4 regions of the Bacillus vallismortis genome follow, and region 1 is predicted to be linked to each of the others. Evidence: riboswitches for the same ligand, from Rfam matches in the RefSeq annotation. Region 1 holds a riboswitch; each other region holds the start of a gene.
What was found. A riboswitch is a leader RNA that binds a small molecule or an ion and turns the genes downstream of it on or off. The one in region 1 is predicted to bind S-adenosylmethionine.
Positions count from the first base shown of each region.

Region 2: linked by a shared signal. The riboswitch ahead of BV11031_RS12615 (bifunctional homocysteine S-methyltransferase/methylenetetrahydrofolate reductase) and the one ahead of metE (5-methyltetrahydropteroyltriglutamate--homocysteine S-methyltransferase) in region 1 are both predicted to bind S-adenosylmethionine.
Region 3: linked by a shared signal. The riboswitch ahead of metI (cystathionine gamma-synthase/O-acetylhomoserine thiolyase) and the one ahead of metE (5-methyltetrahydropteroyltriglutamate--homocysteine S-methyltransferase) in region 1 are both predicted to bind S-adenosylmethionine.
Region 4: linked by a shared signal. The riboswitch ahead of BV11031_RS20075 (5-methyltetrahydropteroyltriglutamate--homocysteine S-methyltransferase) and the one ahead of metE (5-methyltetrahydropteroyltriglutamate--homocysteine S-methyltransferase) in region 1 are both predicted to bind S-adenosylmethionine.

Region 1 covers NZ_CP026362.1:2,111,623-2,114,928, forward strand. The annotation lists gene rsbRB (RsbT co-antagonist RsbRB) at 1-328, opposite strand, end outside; gene isp (serine protease Isp) at 550-1,509, shown strand; SAM riboswitch class I at 1,641-1,795, shown strand; gene metE (5-methyltetrahydropteroyltriglutamate--homocysteine S-methyltransferase) at 1,924-3,306, shown strand, end outside.
Region 2 covers NZ_CP026362.1:2,330,800-2,334,105, forward strand. The annotation lists gene BV11031_RS12600 (DUF3784 domain-containing protein) at 1-155, opposite strand, end outside; gene BV11031_RS12605 (CvfB family protein) at 267-1,163, opposite strand; gene BV11031_RS12610 (YajQ family cyclic di-GMP-binding protein) at 1,262-1,753, shown strand; SAM riboswitch class I at 1,859-1,976, shown strand; gene BV11031_RS12615 (bifunctional homocysteine S-methyltransferase/methylenetetrahydrofolate reductase) at 2,068-3,306, shown strand, end outside.
Region 3 covers NZ_CP026362.1:2,254,124-2,257,429, reverse strand. The annotation lists partial or broken gene BV11031_RS12180 (YjcG family protein) at 1-357, opposite strand, end outside; gene BV11031_RS12175 (esterase family protein) at 394-1,116, opposite strand; SAM riboswitch class I at 1,281-1,401, shown strand; gene metI (cystathionine gamma-synthase/O-acetylhomoserine thiolyase) at 1,470-2,591, shown strand; gene metC (cystathionine beta-lyase) at 2,584-3,306, shown strand, end outside.
Region 4 covers NZ_CP026362.1:3,791,376-3,794,681, reverse strand. The annotation lists gene pepT (peptidase T) at 1-895, shown strand, start outside; gene BV11031_RS23210 (hypothetical protein) at 1,005-1,130, shown strand; partial or broken gene BV11031_RS22720 (hypothetical protein) at 1,434-1,687, shown strand; SAM riboswitch class I at 2,031-2,137, shown strand; gene BV11031_RS20075 (5-methyltetrahydropteroyltriglutamate--homocysteine S-methyltransferase) at 2,223-3,306, shown strand, end outside.

The DNA.
Region 1 (3,306 bases):
TCTCAAGATACTTCGTATATAATCTCCGGTTTCTCATAAACTCCCGAATCACATACTGAACCGGAGTGTCGAGATGCTTTTGATCGTTCGTCAGTTCAATGACCCACTCTTGAAATTCTTCGAGAAATTGTTTTTCCGGTAAAACATACATGTTATTCAGATGCCTGTAAAACTCTCTGTCCTGCTCTTTCAATTCTTCCGTTACAGATGCATTATGTAAGGCGTAAAGCGAATTCGGATCACTTTCCTCCATTGTTTCAATCCATTCCTCTGCCATTTGTTCCACATGCTCTGAAAAAAATGCATATAATTTTTCATTCAGTTTCATCACACCGCTCCTTTCCCCAACACTATTATAACTTGACTGACAGCTGAATCCTAGTCATACATGCTGAGCCATCCAATATTTTGAAATTTAATCATTCTTTGGGGTGTATCCTATTTTTTCAAAATGCTTCAAATGGCTCTGTCCGAGCGGTTGCTTTTTTCATATAATATGAGGCAACACCCTTGAATCCACTTGCAAGCATAAAAAAGGAGGGCTTTTTTATGAATGGTGAAATCCGCTTGATCCCGTATGTGACGAATGAGCAGATCATGGATGTAAACGAGCTTCCTGAGGGCATTAAAGTGATTAAGGCGCCAGAAATGTGGGCAAAAGGGGTAAAAGGCAAAGATGTAAAAATTGCAGTATTGGACACGGGATGCGACACAAGCCATCCAGATTTAAAGAGCCAAATCATCGGCGGAAAAAACTTCACGGATGATGACGGCGGCAAGGAAGATGTGATTTCCGACTACAACGGACACGGCACACACGTCGCCGGAACGATTGCAGCTAACGATTCAAACGGCGGCATTGCCGGAGTCGCGCCTGAGGCAAGCCTATTGATTGTAAAGGTTCTGGGCGGCGCAAACGGAAGCGGCCAATACGAATGGATTATTAACGGCATTAACTACGCGGTGGAACAGAAAGTTGATATCATCTCGATGTCCCTTGGCGGACCGAGCGATGTGCCAGAATTAAAAGAAGCGGTGATAAACGCCGTCAAAAACGGAGTGCTTGTCGTTTGCGCAGCGGGTAATGAAGGTGACGGAAATGAACGAACAGAAGAGCTTTCCTACCCTGCAGCTTATAATGAAGTCATCGCGGTTGGATCTGTTTCCATAGCGCGTGAATTATCAGAATTTTCTAATGCAAATAAAGAGATCGATCTTGTGGCTCCGGGAGAACAGATCTTATCGACCCTTCCTAACAAGAAGTACGGAAAACTCACCGGCACCTCAATGGCTGCCCCTCATGTCAGCGGAGCGCTTGCTTTAATCAAAAGCTATGAAGAAGAATCTTTTCAAAGAAAGCTTTCTGAAACTGAGGTTTATGCACAGCTGATCCGCAGAACACTCCCTCTTGATATTGCAAAAACGCTGGCAGGTAATGGCTTCCTATATTTAACCGCTCCTGATGAGCTGGCAGAAAAAGCAGAGCAATCACATTTGATGACCCTATAAAATTATTTTTCTTATATAACATAATCCAAATATAGTAAATATAATTTCAAATTCTATGTTGACAACAAATTTGGATTACTGTTAAGATTACCAACAAATGATTTAACTTTTCAAAAAATTAATAACATTTTCTCTTATCGAGAGTTGGGCGAGGGATTGGCCTTTTGACCCCAACAGCAACCGACCGTAATTCCATTGTGAAATGGGGCGCACTGCTTTTCGCGCCGAGACTGATGTCTCATAAGGCACGGTGCTAATTCCATCAGATTGTTCTGAGAGATGAGAGAGGCAGTGTTTTACGCAGAAAAGCCTCTTTCTCTCATGGGAAAGAGGCTTTTTAGTCGTGAAAAAACCTCTTAGCAGCCTGTATCCGCGGGTTAACGAGAGTGTTTTACATAAAAAGGAGGAGAAACAATGACAACCATCAAAACATCGAATTTAGGATTTCCGAGAATCGGACTGAACAGAGAATGGAAAAAAGCACTTGAAGCGTATTGGAAAGGCAGCACGGATAAAGATACATTTTTAAAACAAATCGACGACCTTTTTTTATCCGCAGTTAAAACACAAATTGACCAGCAGATTGATGTTGTGCCTGTTTCTGATTTCACACAGTATGACCATGTACTCGACACAGCCGTCAGCTTCAACTGGATTCCGAAACGATTCAGACATTTGACTGACGCTGCCGATACATACTTTGCGATCGCCCGCGGAATAAAAGACGCTGTATCCAGTGAAATGACAAAATGGTTTAATACAAATTACCATTACATCGTTCCGGAATATGACGAGAGCATCGAATTCCGCCTGACAAGAAACAAACAGCTTGAAGACTATCGCCGGATCAAACAGGAATACGGTGTGGAGACCAAACCTGTGATTGTCGGCCCTTATACGTTCGTTACGCTTGCTAAGGGATATGAACCGTCTGAAGCAAAAGCGATCCAAAAACGCCTAGTCCCGTTATATGTACAGCTTTTGAAAGAGCTTGAAGAAGAAGGCGTAAAATGGGTTCAAATCGATGAGCCGGCGCTCGTCACCGCCTCTAGCGAGGATGTCAGCGGCGCAAAAGAATTATTTGAAAGCATCACAGGTGAGCTTTCCTCCTTGAATGTGCTTTTGCAGACGTATTTTGATTCTGTTGATGCCTATGAAGAGCTGATCTCTTACCCGGTACAAGGAATTGGCCTTGATTTCGTTCACGATAAAGGCAGAAACCTGGAACAGCTGAAAACACACGGGTTTCCAGCAGACAAGGTGCTGGCAGCCGGCGTTATCGACGGACGCAACATTTGGAAAGCGGATCTCGAGGAACGCCTTGATGCCGTTCTTGATATTCTGAGCACTGCAAAGGTTGATGAACTGTGGATTCAGCCTTCCAGCAGCCTGCTGCACGTTCCGGTAGCGAAGCACCCTGATGAGCATCTGGAGAAGGATCTGCTGAACGGCTTATCCTATGCAAAAGAAAAGCTAGCCGAGCTGACAGCTTTGAAAGAAGGCTTGGTATCAGGAAAAGCGGCGATCAGCGAACAGATTCAGCAGGCGAAAACTGATATCCAGGCGCTCAAACAGTTTGCAACAGGCGCACATTCTGAACAAAAGAAAGAGCTTGAGCAACTAACCGATAAAGACTTTAAGCGCCCAATTCCGTTTGAAGAACGTTTAGCCGTGCAAAATGAATCTCTTGGCCTTCCGCTTTTGCCGACGACTACAATCGGAAGCTTCCCACAGTCCGCTGAAGTGCGGAGCGCGCGCCAAAAGTGGCGGAAAAATGAGTGGTCTGATGAACAGTAT
Region 2 (3,306 bases), 220 kb from region 1:
TATCCCGCAATTCTAGCCAGACGGTCTTTGTCACGTATCCGGGACTCGCCGAAACCGGACAGTATCCATGTTTGCTTTTTTATTCCTGCCATATAAGCAATCCAAAAGAAAAGCCCCGCAATCAAGATCAATAAAAAATCGATCCGAACTTCCATGAACTCTCCCCCCTGTCTTTTCACTGACAAAACACTCTGTCTCCCGTAATGATACGTAACAGCATTTTATTTGTGAAGTCCTTATATAAAAAATAGAAGGCGCGAGGCCTTCTATTTTTTCTCGTATGTCCATCCATTTTCCTGATACACTTTTCCATTTTTCATTAAATGGCCGAGCGCGCGTTTAAAAGCGGCTTTGCTCATGTTAAAACGTTCTCTAATATCGTCAGGCTCGCTTTTGTCGCTATACGGCATAGCGCCGTTTCTTGTTCTCATATACGTCAGAATGTACTCGGCATCTATAGACAACGCATCCTGTTTTCTCGGAAGCAGCGACATGTTGACTGAACCGTCTTCTTTTACTTGAATCACCCGTCCCGTGATTCTTGAGCCGAGTCTTGGCTCCTCTTTTCTTTCTGACGGATGGATAAAACCGCGGATGCCGTCGTCCGTAATGATGAATGAACCCGTTGCGATCAATCTGTACACCGTACCTGTCAGCTCTTTATTCATCAGGTCTTCTGAGGCGTCAGTAAAGAGTTCGCTGATGATATCTTCCGGCGCTGGTTTCGCAAACATGCGCCCCCGGTTCGTCACCTTCAGCATACAGTAGAGCTTGTCGCCTTTTTGCGGCCAGACATCCTCGTATGGCGGCAAATGCTCAGTTGCGACAAGCGCATCCTTGGATAAGCCGACATCAACGAAAACGCCCATATCTTCCACTTTATCCACCACTTCGACCCAGCCGTACTCGTCCGCGCTGATGGACGGAATTTTCATCGTGGCCGCAAGTCTTTCCTGCTGGTCGACGTATATAAAGACCTCTACTTCGTCTCTGTCCTCGATATCCTCAGTTATTTCACTGTTATGTAAGAGAATCGTGTCTTCTCCATCGGTCAAAAAGTAACCGAAGTCGGTTTGGTGATCTATACTCAAGGTTAGTTGCTGCCCTGGTCTCATGCTATCGTCCTTCCTGTTCCGCTTGTTTTCCGCGGATTCTGTTAACATTTTTTCCAATCATCACAAATTGATTCTTTGTTCTGTTGGAAGTTTCTCTTTATTCTACTATAATCAACACATAAGTTAAATGTTATGGAGGTTTTCATATGGCAAAAGAAAGTTCATTTGATATTGTATCCAAGGTCGAGTTGCCTGAAGTGCAAAACGCGATCCAAATCGCACTCAAGGAAATCAGCACACGCTATGACTTTAAAGGCAGCAAAAGCGATATTACTTTAGATAAAGAGGAGCTTGTCCTCGTTTCTGATGACGAATTTAAATTAAGCCAGCTGAAAGACGTGCTGGTCAGTAAATTGATTAAGCGAAACGTGCCGACAAAAAACATTGATTACGGCAAGATTGAAAGCGCGTCAGGCGGAACGGTGCGCCAGCGCGCCAAACTTGTTCAAGGCATTGACAAGGATAATGCCAAAAAAGTTAATGCGATCATCAAAAACTCCGGATTGAAAGTAAAGTCACAAGTGCAGGATGATCAAGTTCGTGTAACCGGTAAAAACAAGGATGATCTGCAGCAGATTATCACAGCAGTGAGAGGCGCAGATTTGCCAATTGACGTTCAATTTATAAATTTCAGATAAATTTTCTGAATCCTATTGATTATTGTCTTTATTTTCGGTAAATTTGGAGAAAGGGAAAAAGCCCCGCAGCTTTTGGCATTTCCTTATACGAAAACTTCATATCCGTTCTTATCAAGAGAAGCAGAGGGACTGGCCCGACGAAGCTTCAGCAACCGGTGTAATGGCGTTCAGCCATGACCAAGGTGCTAAATCCAGCAAGCTCGAACAGCTTGGAAGATAAGAAGAGACAAAATCACTGACAAAGTCTTCTTCTTAAGAGGACTTTTTTTATTTCTCTTTTTTTCCTTGCTGAATGTGAATAAAGGAGGCAGACAATGGGACTTTTAGAAGATTTGCAAAAACAGGTGTTAATCGGTGACGGCGCCATGGGGACGCTCCTCTACTCCTACGGCATTGACAGGTGCTTTGAGGAACTCAACATTTCAAAGCCGGAGGAAATTCAGCGCATACATAAAGCGTACGTTGAGGCTGGAGCCAATATCATTCAAACAAATACGTACGGAGCCAATTATATTAAATTATCCAGGCACGGGCTTGAGGGTGACATTAAAAAAATGAATCAGGAGGCAGTGAAGATTGCGCGGGCTTCAGCAGGCGATGCGTACGTTTTGGGGACAATGGGCGGCATCCGCACATTTAATAAAAACGCGTACAGCCTTGACGAAATCAAACGCAGCTTTCGCGAGCAGCTGTACCTGCTCCTGCATGAACAACCGGACGGCTTGCTGTTGGAGACGTATTATGATTTAGAAGAAGCCCGTGAAGTGCTGAAAATCGCACGCAAAGAGACCGCCCTTCCAATTATGCTTAACGTCTCCATGCACGAGCAAGGTGTACTGCAGGACGGGACACCGCTTTCTGAAGCATTGCGGTCAATCGCGGATCTCGGGGCTGATATCGTCGGCATTAACTGCCGGCTCGGCCCTTATCACATGATTGAAGCGCTAAGCGAAGTGCCGATTTTTGATGATGTGTTTTTATCCGTTTATCCGAACAGCAGTCTTCCTTCGCTGGAAGAGGGACGGCTCGTCTATGAAACAGACGACACATATTTTCAAAACAGCGCCTTAGAATTCCGCAAGCAAGGCGCGCGGATTATCGGCGGCTGCTGCGGCACCACGCCAAATCACATTCAGGCGATGGCGGAAGCGGTTGGCGGGCTTGCCCCCATTACTGAAAAAGAAGTCAAAGTCCCTGCTAAAGAATGTATTTCTGTTCAGCATGAGCGGACAGAGCCCGGTTTGAATGAGATCGCAGTTGAAAAACGCTCCATCATCGTAGAGCTGGACCCGCCGAAAAAATTGAGCTTTGATACGTTTTTGTCCGCCGCTGCTGAATTGAAAGAAGCAGGAATCAACGCCCTGACGCTCGCCGACAATTCTCTGGCTACTCCGCGAATCAGCAATGTTGCCTGCGGCGCTCTTGTGAAGCAGCAGCTCGATATGCGCTCCCTTGTCCATATTACATGCCGTGACCGAAACATTATCGGCTTGCAGTCACATTTAATGGGCCTTGATACGTTAGGGCTGAATGACGTGCTGGCCATTACAGGC
Region 3 (3,306 bases), 140 kb from region 1:
GGCCGACCGTCACATGCGGGACAAAAGCGTATTCCTGTTCACCAGCCAGCACACCGGTGTATAGTTTTTCATTGAGTGTTTTTAATTCTTCCGTCGGTTCTGCTTTGATGTAAATGACATTATTGACAGGCGCAAATGAGCTGTATTTTGTCAATTTGAGAACGACCGGATGGGACTCCCTTGCGATGGCTCTCAGATGTGATACTAGCTGATCGGCTTTCTCCTCCGCCAATTCAAACGATGATCTCAGCGTCATATGGGGCGGGATCAAGGAATAGCTCGGATCATAGCGCTTTCTGTAAGAGTTCGCAAGGTCTTGGAGTTTTTTGATGGAAATAAAACGATTCCGTATTTCATATTATGTCCCTCCTGGAAATAAAGTATGATTGAGTATTAAAGCATTTTTTTCAGCGCCGGCGTGATAAGCGGCTGCCAGTATGTCCATTTGTGGTCTCCTTCAAATGGCTCATACTCATAATCTGAAAGCTTCTTCTCCAGCAGCTGTTTCAGCTCACGGTTCGGTTCTGTAAAGTCCAGAATGTTCCCGTCAGTCGTGTGGACGTCAGTTTCTTTCGTGCCGATTTGGTGATAAATAGAGAGGTGTTCAATATTGTCCGATTGCTTCACGGCCTCCAATACATGCTTGTCAACATAGGGAGACTGCATAATGATGTTTCCGAACATATTCGGATAATCGAGTGCTGTCATGAGCGATATGGTTGCTCCGAGCGAATCGCCGATTAGCGTGCGTCCGTAGCCGACATGATAAGTAGGATACTCATCATCCGCAAACGGTACGAGCTCATGGGCGATGAACCGTTTATACGCCGAAAATTTGGAGCCCTCCGGATGATAGGTTTTTCTGCGTTCATCAACATCCTTATAAGGAACACCGATAATAATACTCCGGTCAATTTCACGTTTGGACAGCAATTCCTCGACCTGCCTGCCAATTCTCCCCAGCCTGAAATAATCGTGGCCGTCCTGCGCGATAATAACATGGTATTTATAAAGAGGGGAGTAGTTGGACGGCAGATAAACGAGCAATGTCATTTCCTCGTTAAGCTCTTTCGAAAAGAATTTCTTTTCTTGCACTGTGCCGTTTTTCGGTGCCATAATACATTCCTCCAGGACAACTAGACTTTCTTGCGTTTTCCATTATTGTACCATGAATTATTAGAAATTTCTCTCTTTAAACCGTTCGGAACTCGAAGAAAAAAGTATTGAAATAAACTGCGAATTAAGTTAATATAAAACAATCAGAAAATTGAAATCGATATTTCTTATCGTGAGAGGTGGAGGGACTGGCCCTTAGAAACCTCAGCAACCGGCCTGTTTTGCATATGTGCAAAGCGCCAAGGTGCTAAATCCAGCAAGCGTTTTATGCTTGGAAGATAAGAGGAAGCGTTTAAACCCCTTCTTCTTATGAAGAAGGGGTTTTTTATTTTGAAAAGGGAAGGTGCAGCTATATGTCACAGCATGTTGAAACGAAATTAGCCCAAATCGGGAACCGAAGCGACGAAGTAACGGGGACAGTGAGTCCTCCTATTTATTTATCAACAGCATACCGCCACAGAGGGATCGGTGAATCAACCGGATTTGATTATGTCCGCACAAAAAATCCGACACGCCAGCTTGTGGAGGACGCGATCGCCAGCTTAGAGAACGGAGCGAGAGGGCTTGCCTTCAGTTCGGGAATGGCGGCCATCCAAACAATTATGGCGCTATTTAAAAGCGGAGACGAACTGATCGTTTCATCCGACCTATATGGCGGCACGTACCGCTTGTTTGAAAATGAATGGAAAAAATACGGCTTGACCTTTCATTATGATGATTTCAGCGACGAAGACTGTTTACGCTCCAAGATAACGCCGAATACAAAAGCGGTGTTTGTGGAAACGCCGACAAATCCGCTCATGCAGGAGGCGGACATTGAAAAGATCGCCCAGATCACAAAAGAGCACGGTATTCTGCTGATCGTTGATAATACATTTTACACACCGGTCTTGCAGCAGCCGCTTGAGCTGGGAGCCGACATTGTGATACACAGTGCAACCAAGTATTTAGGCGGGCATAACGACCTGCTTGCAGGGCTTGTCGTTGTGAAAGATGAACAGCTTGGAGAAGAAATGTTTCAACACCAAAATGCCATCGGTGCTGTCCTGCCTCCATTTGATTCATGGCTTCTCATGAGAGGAATGAAGACGCTGAGCCTCAGAATGCGCCAGCATCAGGCAAACGCGCAGGAGCTTGCGGCGTTTTTAGAAGAGCAGGAAGAAATTGCGGATGTGCTGCATCCCGGAAAAGGCGGCATGCTGTCCTTCCGTCTGCAAAAAGAAGAGTGGGTGAACCCGTTTTTAAAAGCGCTGAAGACCATTTGTTTTGCGGAAAGCCTCGGCGGGGTGGAGAGCTTTATTACATATCCAGCCACACAGACGCACATGGATATTCCTGAAGACATCCGCATCGCAAACGGGGTTTGCAATCGTCTGCTGCGCTTTTCGGTCGGAATTGAACATGCGGAGGATTTAAAAGAAGACCTAAAACAGGCGTTATGTCAGGTCAAAGAGGGAGCTGTTTCATTTGAGTAATCACAATTGGACGCTGGAAACCCAGCTCGTGCACAATCCATTTAAAACAGACGGTTCAACAGGGGCCGTCAGTGTGCCGATCCAGCATGCATCAACATTTCATCAATCTTCATTTGAAGAGTTTGGCGCATATGACTACAGCCGCTCAGGCACGCCGACAAGAACAGCGCTCGAAGAAACCATTGCCGCACTGGAAGGCGGAACGAGAGGATTGGCTTTTAGCTCAGGCATGGCTGCGATCTCGACAGCATTTTTACTTCTGTCACAGGGCGATCACGTTCTTGTGACAGAAGATGTATACGGCGGAACCTTCCGCATGGTGACAGAGGTGCTGACCCGGTTTGGCATTGAGCATACGTTTGTCGACATGACGGACATGAATGAAGTGGCGCGGAATATCAAACCAAACACGAAGGTCATTTATATGGAAACACCGTCAAATCCGACACTTGGGATTACTGATATAAAAGCGGTGGTTCAGCTCGCAAAAGAAAACGGCTGTTTGACCTTTCTGGACAATACCTTCATGACACCGGCACTGCAGCGGCCGCTTGATCTCGGCGTGGATATTGTGCTTCACAGCGCAACAAAGTTCTTGAGCGGACACAGCGATGTGCTCTCAGGCCTGGCTGCTGTCAAGGATGAAGAGCTTGGAAAGCAGCTGTATAAGCTGCAAAACGCATTCGGCGCCGTCCTTGGCGTGCAAGATTGCTGG
Region 4 (3,306 bases), 1.7 Mb from region 1:
CCTGTCACCTAATCAATACCCAGAGCTAACTGGCTATAAGGGCCACACACTCATCACCACAGACGGCACAACCCTGCTCGGCGCGGACAATAAAGCCGGGATTGCCGAAATCATGACAGCCATGGATTACCTCATCAAACACCCTGAAATCAAACACGGCACCATCAGAGTCGCCTTTACGCCGGATGAAGAAATCGGAAGAGGGCCGCACAAATTTGATGTGAAACGATTCAATGCGTCCTTCGCCTATACAGTTGACGGCGGCCCGCTTGGCGAGCTTGAATACGAAAGCTTCAATGCCGCTGCCGCAAAAATCACAGTCAAAGGCAACAACGTACATCCCGGCACCGCAAAAGGAAAAATGATCAACTCCGTGAAAATCGCGATGAAGCTCAACAGCCTGCTGCCGGCAGACGAAGCGCCTGAGTATACAGACGGCTATGAAGGTTTCTACCACCTGCTCTCCATTCAAGGAGATGTAGAGGAAACAAAGCTGCACTACATTATCAGAGACTTTGACAAAGAGAACTTCCAAAGCAGAAAACAAACGATGAAGCGTGTCGTCGAGGAATTGCAAAACGAATACGGACAAGACCGGATTCAGCTTGATATGAACGATCAATACTACAACATGAGAGAGAAAATCGAACCTGTCATCGAAATCGTCAACATTGCAAAGCAAGCGATGGAAAACCTCGGCATCGAACCAAAAATTTCTCCAATCCGCGGCGGAACGGACGGTTCCCAGCTGTCCTATATGGGACTCCCGACGCCAAACATCTTTACCGGCGGAGAAAACTTCCACGGCAAATTCGAATACATTTCAGCCGATAACATGGTCAAAGCCGTCAACGTCATCATTGAGATTGCAAAGCTGTTTGAAGAACAGGCATAATGCCTAATGCCAAAGCCAGTCCAAAAAAGGACTGGTTTTTTACGTGAAAATGAAACATTTCTCATGCGTCCTCCGTAAAACAAGTATCAACGGTTGAGGAGGAGAAACAATGACAAAACATGCAATTGCTGCAAAAAGTCTATTAAAAAAATGGTTCATGACCCGTCCGCCTATCATCCAAAAGAAATCAAGCGCATTTCAAAAAATCAGAAAAATGTTCAAACGCTTCTTCTAATCAGTCATCCCATTCCCCAAAACCACTATCTGCGTTTCCTCGTACCACCCAAATGCTCCGTGATTTGGGTTTTTTGTGTTCAATGGCGCAAAATAGGGTATACATCAAACAAGCACGAAAAAAACATCCAAAAACAGGCAATTGGAATCACGTAAATTTAGGTTAAAAGTAATATAAAGGAATTTATTTTTCTGTCGATAGTAACGATAGAACCAATCATCAACAAGAGAAATCACCATGATATAAGACTATTTTCAGGCTATCAGGTTAGACTGTTTTAGAGGGGCAGCTATGTAACATTGGATTTATTTTGAATTTTTTGAATACTTTTTGACCATTTATCCGTACAATAGAGAATACCAAAACTTTTTTGGGAGGTATGTAACATGATCCTAGTTGTTATCATCGCATTATGCGGCTATCTTCTTTTTTCTTTCAGCAAAGACAATCGCCGCAAACCGCAAAAGACAAGCCCTCAGCCAGCAGCCGCACCTCATCAAAACAACCTAATCGACCTTGACGCCATCCGCCAAAAACGCCGGATGCATCTTTCCTAACACGATATTTCAACTGAAAAGGCTGCTGAATCACGCAGCTTTTTTCTTTTCCATTTTCACTATAAGAACAACCAGCAGTATTTCTATCGCCTACTATCCGCAATCACTTAGCAATGAGCCATTTATCTATGAGTCAACATGTAGAGGTATGATTCTCAGCTGAAGGATAGGATTCCTGTCATTTGCAGATTGCAAACGAGGTGGATGTGCTGAATTACACGCCCATTCGCTAACTGCTAATATCTTATGTAGCGACAAAGCCGAAAGTATTTTCTGAAAAAGTATTGACAATTGATCCAAAAGTAATAATATTAAGATAATTGAAATGCAAATATGACGTTTTACCTTATCAAGAGAGGTGGAGGGACTGGCCCTATGATACCCGGCAACCGCTGTTTCAAACAGAATGGTGCTAAATCCTTAAGAACATTGCGTTCTTGCAGATGAGGCGGAGATTTGATTATTCAAGCTCTTCCTTACTCAAAGGAAGAGCTTTTTTCATGCTTACCATATTTCTAGAAAAGAGGCGAATCGCATGGCTCAACAAACAAATGTTGCAGGACAAAAAACAGAAAAACAACGCAAAGCCCCTTTCCGCGCCGATCATGTCGGCAGTTTACTGCGCTCCGCTCCGGTGAAAGAAGCCCGGTTAAAAAAAGCGGCCGGCGAGATCACGGCGGAACAGCTTCGTGAGATCGAAAACAAGGAAATCAGCCGCATTGTGGAAAAACAAAAAGAAATCGGACTCGAGGTGGTAACAGACGGTGAATTCCGCCGTTCCTGGTGGCATTATGATTTTCTCGAAGGGCTTGACGGTGTGGAGCCGTTCATCCCGGCTGAAGGGATTCAATTCCATAATGTGAAAACAAAAGCACGCAGCATCAAAGTGACGGGAAAACTCGATTTTACGAACCACCCAGCGCTTGCCGATTATCAATTTTTACATAAGATTGCCGGTGATGCGACACCAAAGCTGACGATTCCGAGCCCGAATATGCTGTTTTTCGGTGAAAAGGCCGATAAAGGAATTTATGACGACCAAGAGGAATACTTTTATGATCTGGCCCAAGCGTACAAAAAAGCAATCATCGCTTTCTATGACGCTGGATGCCGCTACCTTCAGCTAGATGACACGTCATGGTCTCTCTTCTTTGAGGAAAAAGGCAGAGAGGTCGTTCGTGCCCTCGGCGGCGACCCTGAGACATTGCCTGCCTTGTTCGCCAAAACGATTAACGATGCAGTGGCTGACCGGCCTGATGATTTAACAATCACAATGCACATTTGCCGCGGCAACTTCAAGTCGACTTGGGCGGCATCAGGAGGCTATGACGCTGTAGCGGAAACGATTTTGGACGGCTTACACTTAGACGGCCTGTTCTTGGAATATGATGATGACCGCTCAGGAAATTTTGATCCGCTCCGTTTCGTGAAACGCAAGGATCTGCAAATTGTGCTCGGCTTGGTTACATCAAAATACGGCGAGTTGGAAAATCCCGAGGATGTGAAGCGGCGAATCAATGAAGCGGCGCGCTTTGTCAGCTTGGATCAGCTGTGCCTCAGCCCGCAGTGCGGTTTCGCCTCTACGGAAGAAGGCAATCTTTTGACAGAAGAGCAGCAAT